DNA from 2 places in the Pantoea sp. App145 genome. Region 1 is predicted to be linked to the other one. Evidence: predicted binding sites of a transcription regulator. Region 1 holds the regulator's gene; the other holds the start of a gene.

Region 1 (3,422 bases):
CGTATTGGCGATACCGTCACCATCCGCGATCTCACCGGCAGTATCACGCGTATTAATACCCGTGCGACCACCATTACCGACTGGGACCGTAAAGAAATCATCGTGCCGAATAAGGCTTTTATTACTGAGCAGTTCGTTAACTGGTCGCTGTCCGACTCTGTCACACGCGTCGTGCTGACCATTCCTGCACCCGCCGGGGTGAACAGCGCAGAGGTAACAAACCTGCTTAAACAGGCGGCAGAGCGCTGTACGTATGTGCTGGATATGCCTGCACCCGATGTTTTTCTCGTCGATCTGCAACAGGGGATTCAACTGTTTGAGCTGCGCGTCTATGCCGCCGAAATGGGGCATCGCATGCCGCTGCGTCATGAGCTGCATCAGTTGATTCTGCATGGTTTCGCCGCGCACGGCATTGAAATGCCTTTCCCGCCTTTCCAGGTGCGTATGGAAACGCTGGGCAAGAAGACGCCGGCCAGCAATGGCGCACCTGCGGCGCGGAATTTTAAATCAGGTGGGTTATAAAAGTAGCGGCGCGACAAATCGCGCCGCTGCAGGTTATTTCACAAACTCCTCGCCCTGGGCGATATCTTTTTTCAGCGTATCCAGCATGCCGATCAATGCCTGCTGCTCAAAAGCGCTGAGCGGCCCGAGCGGTCGCCGTTCAACGATGCCGTTTTTGCCCAGCAGCAGCGGCTGTGAGAAGAATCGGGCGTATTCACCATCCCCTTCCACATAAGCACATTCCACAACATTGGCTTCGCCCTGCATGGCTCGTACCAGCGACAGACCAAAGCGCGCGGCCGCTTGCCCCATCGATAGCGTCGCAGAACCGCCACCTGCCTTGGCTTCCACCACTTCAGTGCCGGCGTTTTGAATCCGTTTGGTCAAATCCGCGACTTCCTGCTCGCTGAAGCTGACGCCTTTTACCTGCGATAGCAGCGGCAGAATAGTGACGCCCGAATGGCCACCCACCACCGGCACGTCAATCTCGCCCGGCTGTTTGCCCTTTAACGCCGCGACAAAAGTATTGCCACGAATAATATCCAGGGTGGTGACGCCAAACAGGCGGTTCTTATCATATACCCCGGCTTTCTTCAGCACTTCCGCCGCAATCGCGACCGTGGTGTTAACCGGGTTGGTGATAACGCCAATCAGGGCTTTTGGTGCAGTGCTCGCCACCTGTTCAATCAGGTTGCGGACAATGCCTGCGTTAACGTTAAAGAGGTCGGCGCGATCCATGCCGGGTTTACGTGCCACTCCGGCGGAGATCAGCACCACATCGGCTCCCTTCAGTGCGGGCGTGGCATCTTCACCACTGAAACCCTCAACTTTCACTGCGGTGGGAATATGGCTGAGATCCACAGCCACACCCGGTGTTACCGGGGCGATGTCATAGAGCGAGAGAGCTGAACCTGCGGGTAATTGGGTCTTGAGCAGCAGTGCAAGCGCCTGGCCAATACCACCAGCGGCACCGAGAACGGCAACTTTCATCCTGGACTCCTTATTAAGGTGGGGCAGAGATATGCCGGGTTTCCATCAGGTTACGAGTGTAATCAACTTCTCAGGCGATAGCGACAAGGCCCGTCGCGCTATAAACACTGACGCCGCAATTCGGCTCCCGAGACATCCACACTTCAGAAGTCGCCTGAATGATCATAAGTCGCAGCCAGAAGACAGGGGTCGGCAATGATCAGTCATTTTGTTGTTACCACTTCAATAATATAACAACATTGCAACCTTCGCTTTTGCGTGCCACCCCGCGATTTTGGCGCAGCGGGAAATCTCTGTTATGATCGCCGCCCCGCAGGTTTTCCCGGCGAAATTCTCACCTGGTTTATTGCATAAAAATTCATTTAAATGCATAATAATTTATCTGCTACGGGCCTGTTGCCCGATGCATCCCTCTTTTTATTGGTAACCTATGCGAAACCCATCTAAACAGGACGACCTGATCAAGGCGTTCAAGGCCCTATTGAAAGAAGAGAAATTCAGCTCTCAGGGTGAAATTGTGCAGGCGCTGCAGGAAGACGGCTTCGAGAATATCAACCAGTCAAAAGTTTCTCGTATGCTGACTAAGTTCGGTGCAGTGCGTACCCGCAACGCGAAAATGGAGATGGTGTATTGTCTGCCAGCCGAATTGGGTGTCCCCACCACCACCAGCCCGCTGAAAAACCTGGTGCTGGATATCGACTATAACGATGCGTTGGTGGTGATTCATACCAGTCCTGGCGCCGCACAGCTGATTGCCCGTCTGCTGGATTCTCTCGGCAAGGCGGAAGGCATCCTCGGCACCATCGCCGGTGATGACACCATCTTTATTACCCCCGCGCGTAGCTTTACCGTGAAGCAACTGCACGACGCTATCCTGGTTTTATTCGAACAAGAGCTATAAAACCCTGCCTGCTACCGGCAGATTACCTGCCGGTAACAATCCTGCCATCTCCCCCTCCAGCCGTCGCACTTTAGCCAAAATGCTCAGGAAACAATGCATTAAGCATATTCCCGTCAGTTCTCACCCCTCTGGATGATTGGTAGGACCTTTTAGCCTGCTTAACCTTTCGCGCTATTTTACACTGCTTTACATACCAACATCAGCTGTATTGCCCACTCACTGCGTATCAGCCAGCTGGATCAACCGGGATATTTCGCACAGAAAGATAAAATGACATAGACCTTTGTTTTTACATGTAATTAACAGTCATTGGACAGAAACCAGGCGTTTTTTATAACACTCAGTTATTAAAAGTTGTCATAAGGATAAAGAATAACAACCAAACATTATTAGCTGAATATTAATTTCATGGGTGATTAGATCTATACTTGTTTCGTGATGCAAATCACAGTGAATAAAAAGAGAAAAAACAGAAGACGAGGAAATAATCATGAAAGTTAAAACTACTATCGCAACCCTGAGCGTTCTATCTGCCCTGTCATTTGGTGCTTTCGCCGCAGATTCTATCAATGCCGATCAGGCCATGAATCTGCAACCGGCCGGCACCATCAGTGTCAGCGGCACTGCCGGTTCGCCGATGGATATCCATCAGCAGCTGAGTGAAAAAGCAGACCAGCAAGGTGCTAAAGCTTATCGCGTGATTGAAGCGCGTAATGACAACACCTATCACGCTACCGCTGAACTTTATAAATAAGTTTGCTGAAACAAGACAAGTATGAACGGCAACCCATTTGAGACGCAGTTGCGCTCAGGTTGCCAGACAAAATTCAGGAGAGTGAATCATGAAAACCAAATTATCTATCGCAGTTCTGAGCCTGGCCTCCATTCTTTCTTTCGGTGCCAGCGCTGCCAACCTGATCACTAACGAACAGGCAGACAGCATGAATCTGCAACCGCTGAACCAAACCATCAGCGTAAGTGGTCGTGATGGCGACCAGATGAATATCCGTCAGGAGCTGTCAGCCAAAGC
Region 2 (3,422 bases), 290 kb from region 1:
CGGTCGCCGCCTGGTCCGCGTTGACGTTCATCAGTTCACCCGCGTCGGTGATACCGATAGAGCTGATCACCGGCATATAGCCTGCACCCAGCAGCGTATTGACCAGCATCGGGTTACCTGGCGTCGCGTTACCCACATGGCCCAGTTCTTCGTCGAACTGCGCAACATTGACCAGGCCAGCATCACCCAGGCATAAACCTACTGCATTGATGCCATATTTCTTCGCCCAGGCCAGCAGAGTTTTGTTGGCCGTGCCTGCCAGGGCACCGGTAATAATGTCAATCTGATCGGCTGGCGTCACGCGCAAACCGTTCTTCTTTTTCACCGGTAGTGCGAGCTTCTTCATCAGCTCATCCACCAGGCAGCCGCCGCCATGCACGATGATCAGCGGACGCTGATATTCGGTGCGGTACGCCAGCAGTGCATCAAACAGACGGGCCAGCGCTTCTTCGCTGTCCAGCAGGACGCCACCCAGTTTAATAATCAGAGGATTGGTCATGGTTTACTTACTCGCCCGTTAAATCAGAGACAGCGTTTCGGGGAAGCCGAAACGGATATTCAGACACTGCACCGCCTGGGAAGAGGCACCTTTCAGCAGGTTGTCTTCAGCGGCAACCACAATCAGGTGCTCACCCTGCACGGCAAAACCGATATCGCAGAATGGCAGGCCGACCACGCCTTTCAACGCCGGAACACCTTTCTTATAGAGACGCACCAGCGGTTTGTCATGGTAGGCGTTGTGGAAGGCTTCCGCCACATCCTGTTCACTCACGCCAGGCTTCAGGCGGCAGGTAATGGTGGCGAGAATGCCGCGCGGAAAATTGCCCAGATGCGGCGTAAAGATCACCGGCGTGCCGAGGTGGGCAACTATTTCCGGATGATGACGATGATTGAAGATGCCATACGGTTGCAGGCTGACTTCGCAGAAGCTGGTGGTGACGCTGGCTTTGCGTCCGGCACCGCTCACGCCACTGGTGGCATTGATCACTGGCCACTGCGCTTCATTGAGCAGGCCTGCTTCCACCAATGGTTTCAGCGCCAGCTGTGAGGCGGTCGGATAGCAGCCCGGCACCGCCACCAGCTGTGCTTCTTTAATTTTTTCGTGCTGCCATTCAGCCAGGCCGTAAACCGCTTTATCCAGCCAGTCGCCGTGCTGATGGGTGAAACCGTAATATTGGGTGTAGAAAGCATCGTCGTTAACGCGGAACGCACCGGAGAGATCGAAGACCACGCAACCCGCTTTCAGGAATTCCGGTGCCAGATCGTGGCTGACTTCATGCGCCGTGGCGAGGAAAACCACATCGACTTTATCCGCCCATTCAGCCGCATCACTCAGCGGCTGCAACGGCAGGTCGATAATCCCTTTCAGCTGAGGATGCAGATCGGACAGTAATTTTCCGGCATCCGGGCTTTGCGCTGAAACCGCTAAAGCGGTTATGTTCATATGCGGATGGCGATTCAGGTAGGTGGCAAGCTCTACGCCAGCATAACCACTGGCACCAACGATCAGCGTATTCAACATCAGGCTGTATACCTTATTACAGTCACACGTTCCGGGTCGCGGCCTTGCCCCGTTGCCCACGATGCCGTTTGCAGAAAATTTACTGTTCACATGCAGACGACGTTAATGTATTTTTATTCACTATTAATGCATGAATATTGATACATCCTAACCCAAGGACCGTCAACAGTGAAGACAAAATTACCACCTTTTATCGAACTCTACCGCCAGCTGATTGCCACACCGTCGATCAGTGCCACTGACGCCGCACTCGATCAGAGCAATGAAACTTTAATCAATTTGCTGGCAGGCTGGTTTCGCGATCTTGGTTTCAGTACCGAGGTGCAACCGGTACCGGGTACGCGGCATAAATTTAACCTGCTGGCGAAGACGGGATCGGGCGCGGGTGGCTTGTTACTGGCGGGTCACACCGATACCGTTCCGTTCGATGATGGCCGCTGGACGCGTGATCCTTTTACCCTGACTGAGCACGACAACAAGTTGTACGGTTTAGGCACCGCAGACATGAAAGGCTTCTTTGCCTTTATTCTGGATGCACTGCGTGACGTTGACGTGACCAAACTGAGCAAACCGCTCTACATTCTTGCGACCGCCGATGAAGAAACCACCATGGCAGGCGCGAAGTATTTTGCTGAATCCACCCAGCTGCGTCCGGATTGCGCCATCATCGGCGAACCGACGTCACTGAAGCCGGTGCGCGCGCACAAAGGTCATCTCTCGAATGTGATTCGTATTCAGGGGCAATCGGGCCACTCCAGTGACCCATCACGCGGTGTGAACGCGATTGAATTGATGCATGAATCCATCACCCAGCTGATGCAGCTGCGTAATACGCTGAAAACGCGTTATAACCATGATGGTTTTGCCATCCCCTACCCAACCATGAACTTCGGTCATATTCATGGTGGCGATGCCGCCAACCGCATTTGCGCCTGCTGTGAACTGCATATGGATATTCGTCCGCTGCCGGGCCTGACCCTGAGCGATCTGGATGGTCTGCTGAATGAAGCGCTGGCCCCGGTGAGCGAACGCTGGCCAGGCCGTCTGACCGTGGGTGAGCTGCATCCGCCGATTCCGGGTTATGAATGTCCGGTGGATCATGAGCTGGTGAAAGTGGTGGAGAAATTGCTGGGCACACCAACCGAAGTGGTGAACTATTGCACCGAAGCGCCGTTTATTCAGCAATTGTGCCCAACCCTGGTGTTAGGCCCAGGTTCCATCAACCAGGCTCATCAGCCGGATGAATTTATTGATACGGCATTTATTAAACCGACCCATGCGCTTATCACGCAGGTTGTGCATCATTTTTGTCACTGATGAACAATCGACGGGGCATTTCACTGTTTAATCAGCAAAATGCCCCGTCAATGTTCGGGATTTGATAATAAGAATAACTTATCTCGCTTCACTCTCGTTAAATTCTTTGAATTTCCATCATTTAGCAGCGAAATTTCGTCAGTTTAAGGCAATTGACGAACAGAGCGATACGTGGCTAGATAAAAGACGAAGTTATGCCCGTTGGGTATATAGATTAAAAAGACGATAAGGGTGTCAGGGTCACATGAACGAACAATATTCCGCAATGCGAAGTAATGTCAGTATGCTAGGCAAACTGCTCGGGGATACGATAAAGGATGCACTGGGAGAGAACATCCTCGATCGGGTGGAGACCATCCGCAAGCTCTCTAAGTCATCTCGTGCAGGAAATGACACTCATCGTAAGGAACTGCTGTCCACACTGCAAAACCTCTCCAATGACGAGCTCTTGCCAGTGGCTCGCGCATTTAGTCAGTTCCTGAATCTAACTAACGTGGCTGAACAGTATCAGACCATTGCCCGCAGCGGCGAGGGTGCTAATCACCCTGAGCTACTGAAAACCACCTTTGATCGCCTGAAACAG

The links. Region 1 encodes ArgR, which controls arginine synthesis, uptake and breakdown. Its sites were predicted from a motif close to ANTGAATAAAAATACANT; they were not measured.
Region 2: a site for ArgR is predicted at 1,627-1,644, ahead of argC (N-acetyl-gamma-glutamyl-phosphate reductase). Genes of this name have one in related genera too.

What each region holds. Positions count from the first base shown of each region.
Region 1 is NZ_CP133290.1:3,279,173-3,282,594, reverse strand. Features, by position in the region: gene mscM (miniconductance mechanosensitive channel MscM) at 1-522, shown strand, start outside; gene mdh (malate dehydrogenase) at 556-1,491, opposite strand; gene argR (transcriptional regulator ArgR) at 1,922-2,392, shown strand; gene yhcN (peroxide/acid stress response protein YhcN) at 2,883-3,146, shown strand; gene RCF31_RS15085 (YdgH/BhsA/McbA-like domain containing protein) at 3,235-3,422, shown strand, end outside.
Region 2 is NZ_CP133290.1:2,984,952-2,988,373, reverse strand. Features, by position in the region: gene argB (acetylglutamate kinase) at 1-499, opposite strand, end outside; gene argC (N-acetyl-gamma-glutamyl-phosphate reductase) at 518-1,522, opposite strand; gene argE (acetylornithine deacetylase) at 1,691-2,839, shown strand; gene ppc (phosphoenolpyruvate carboxylase) at 3,084-3,422, shown strand, end outside.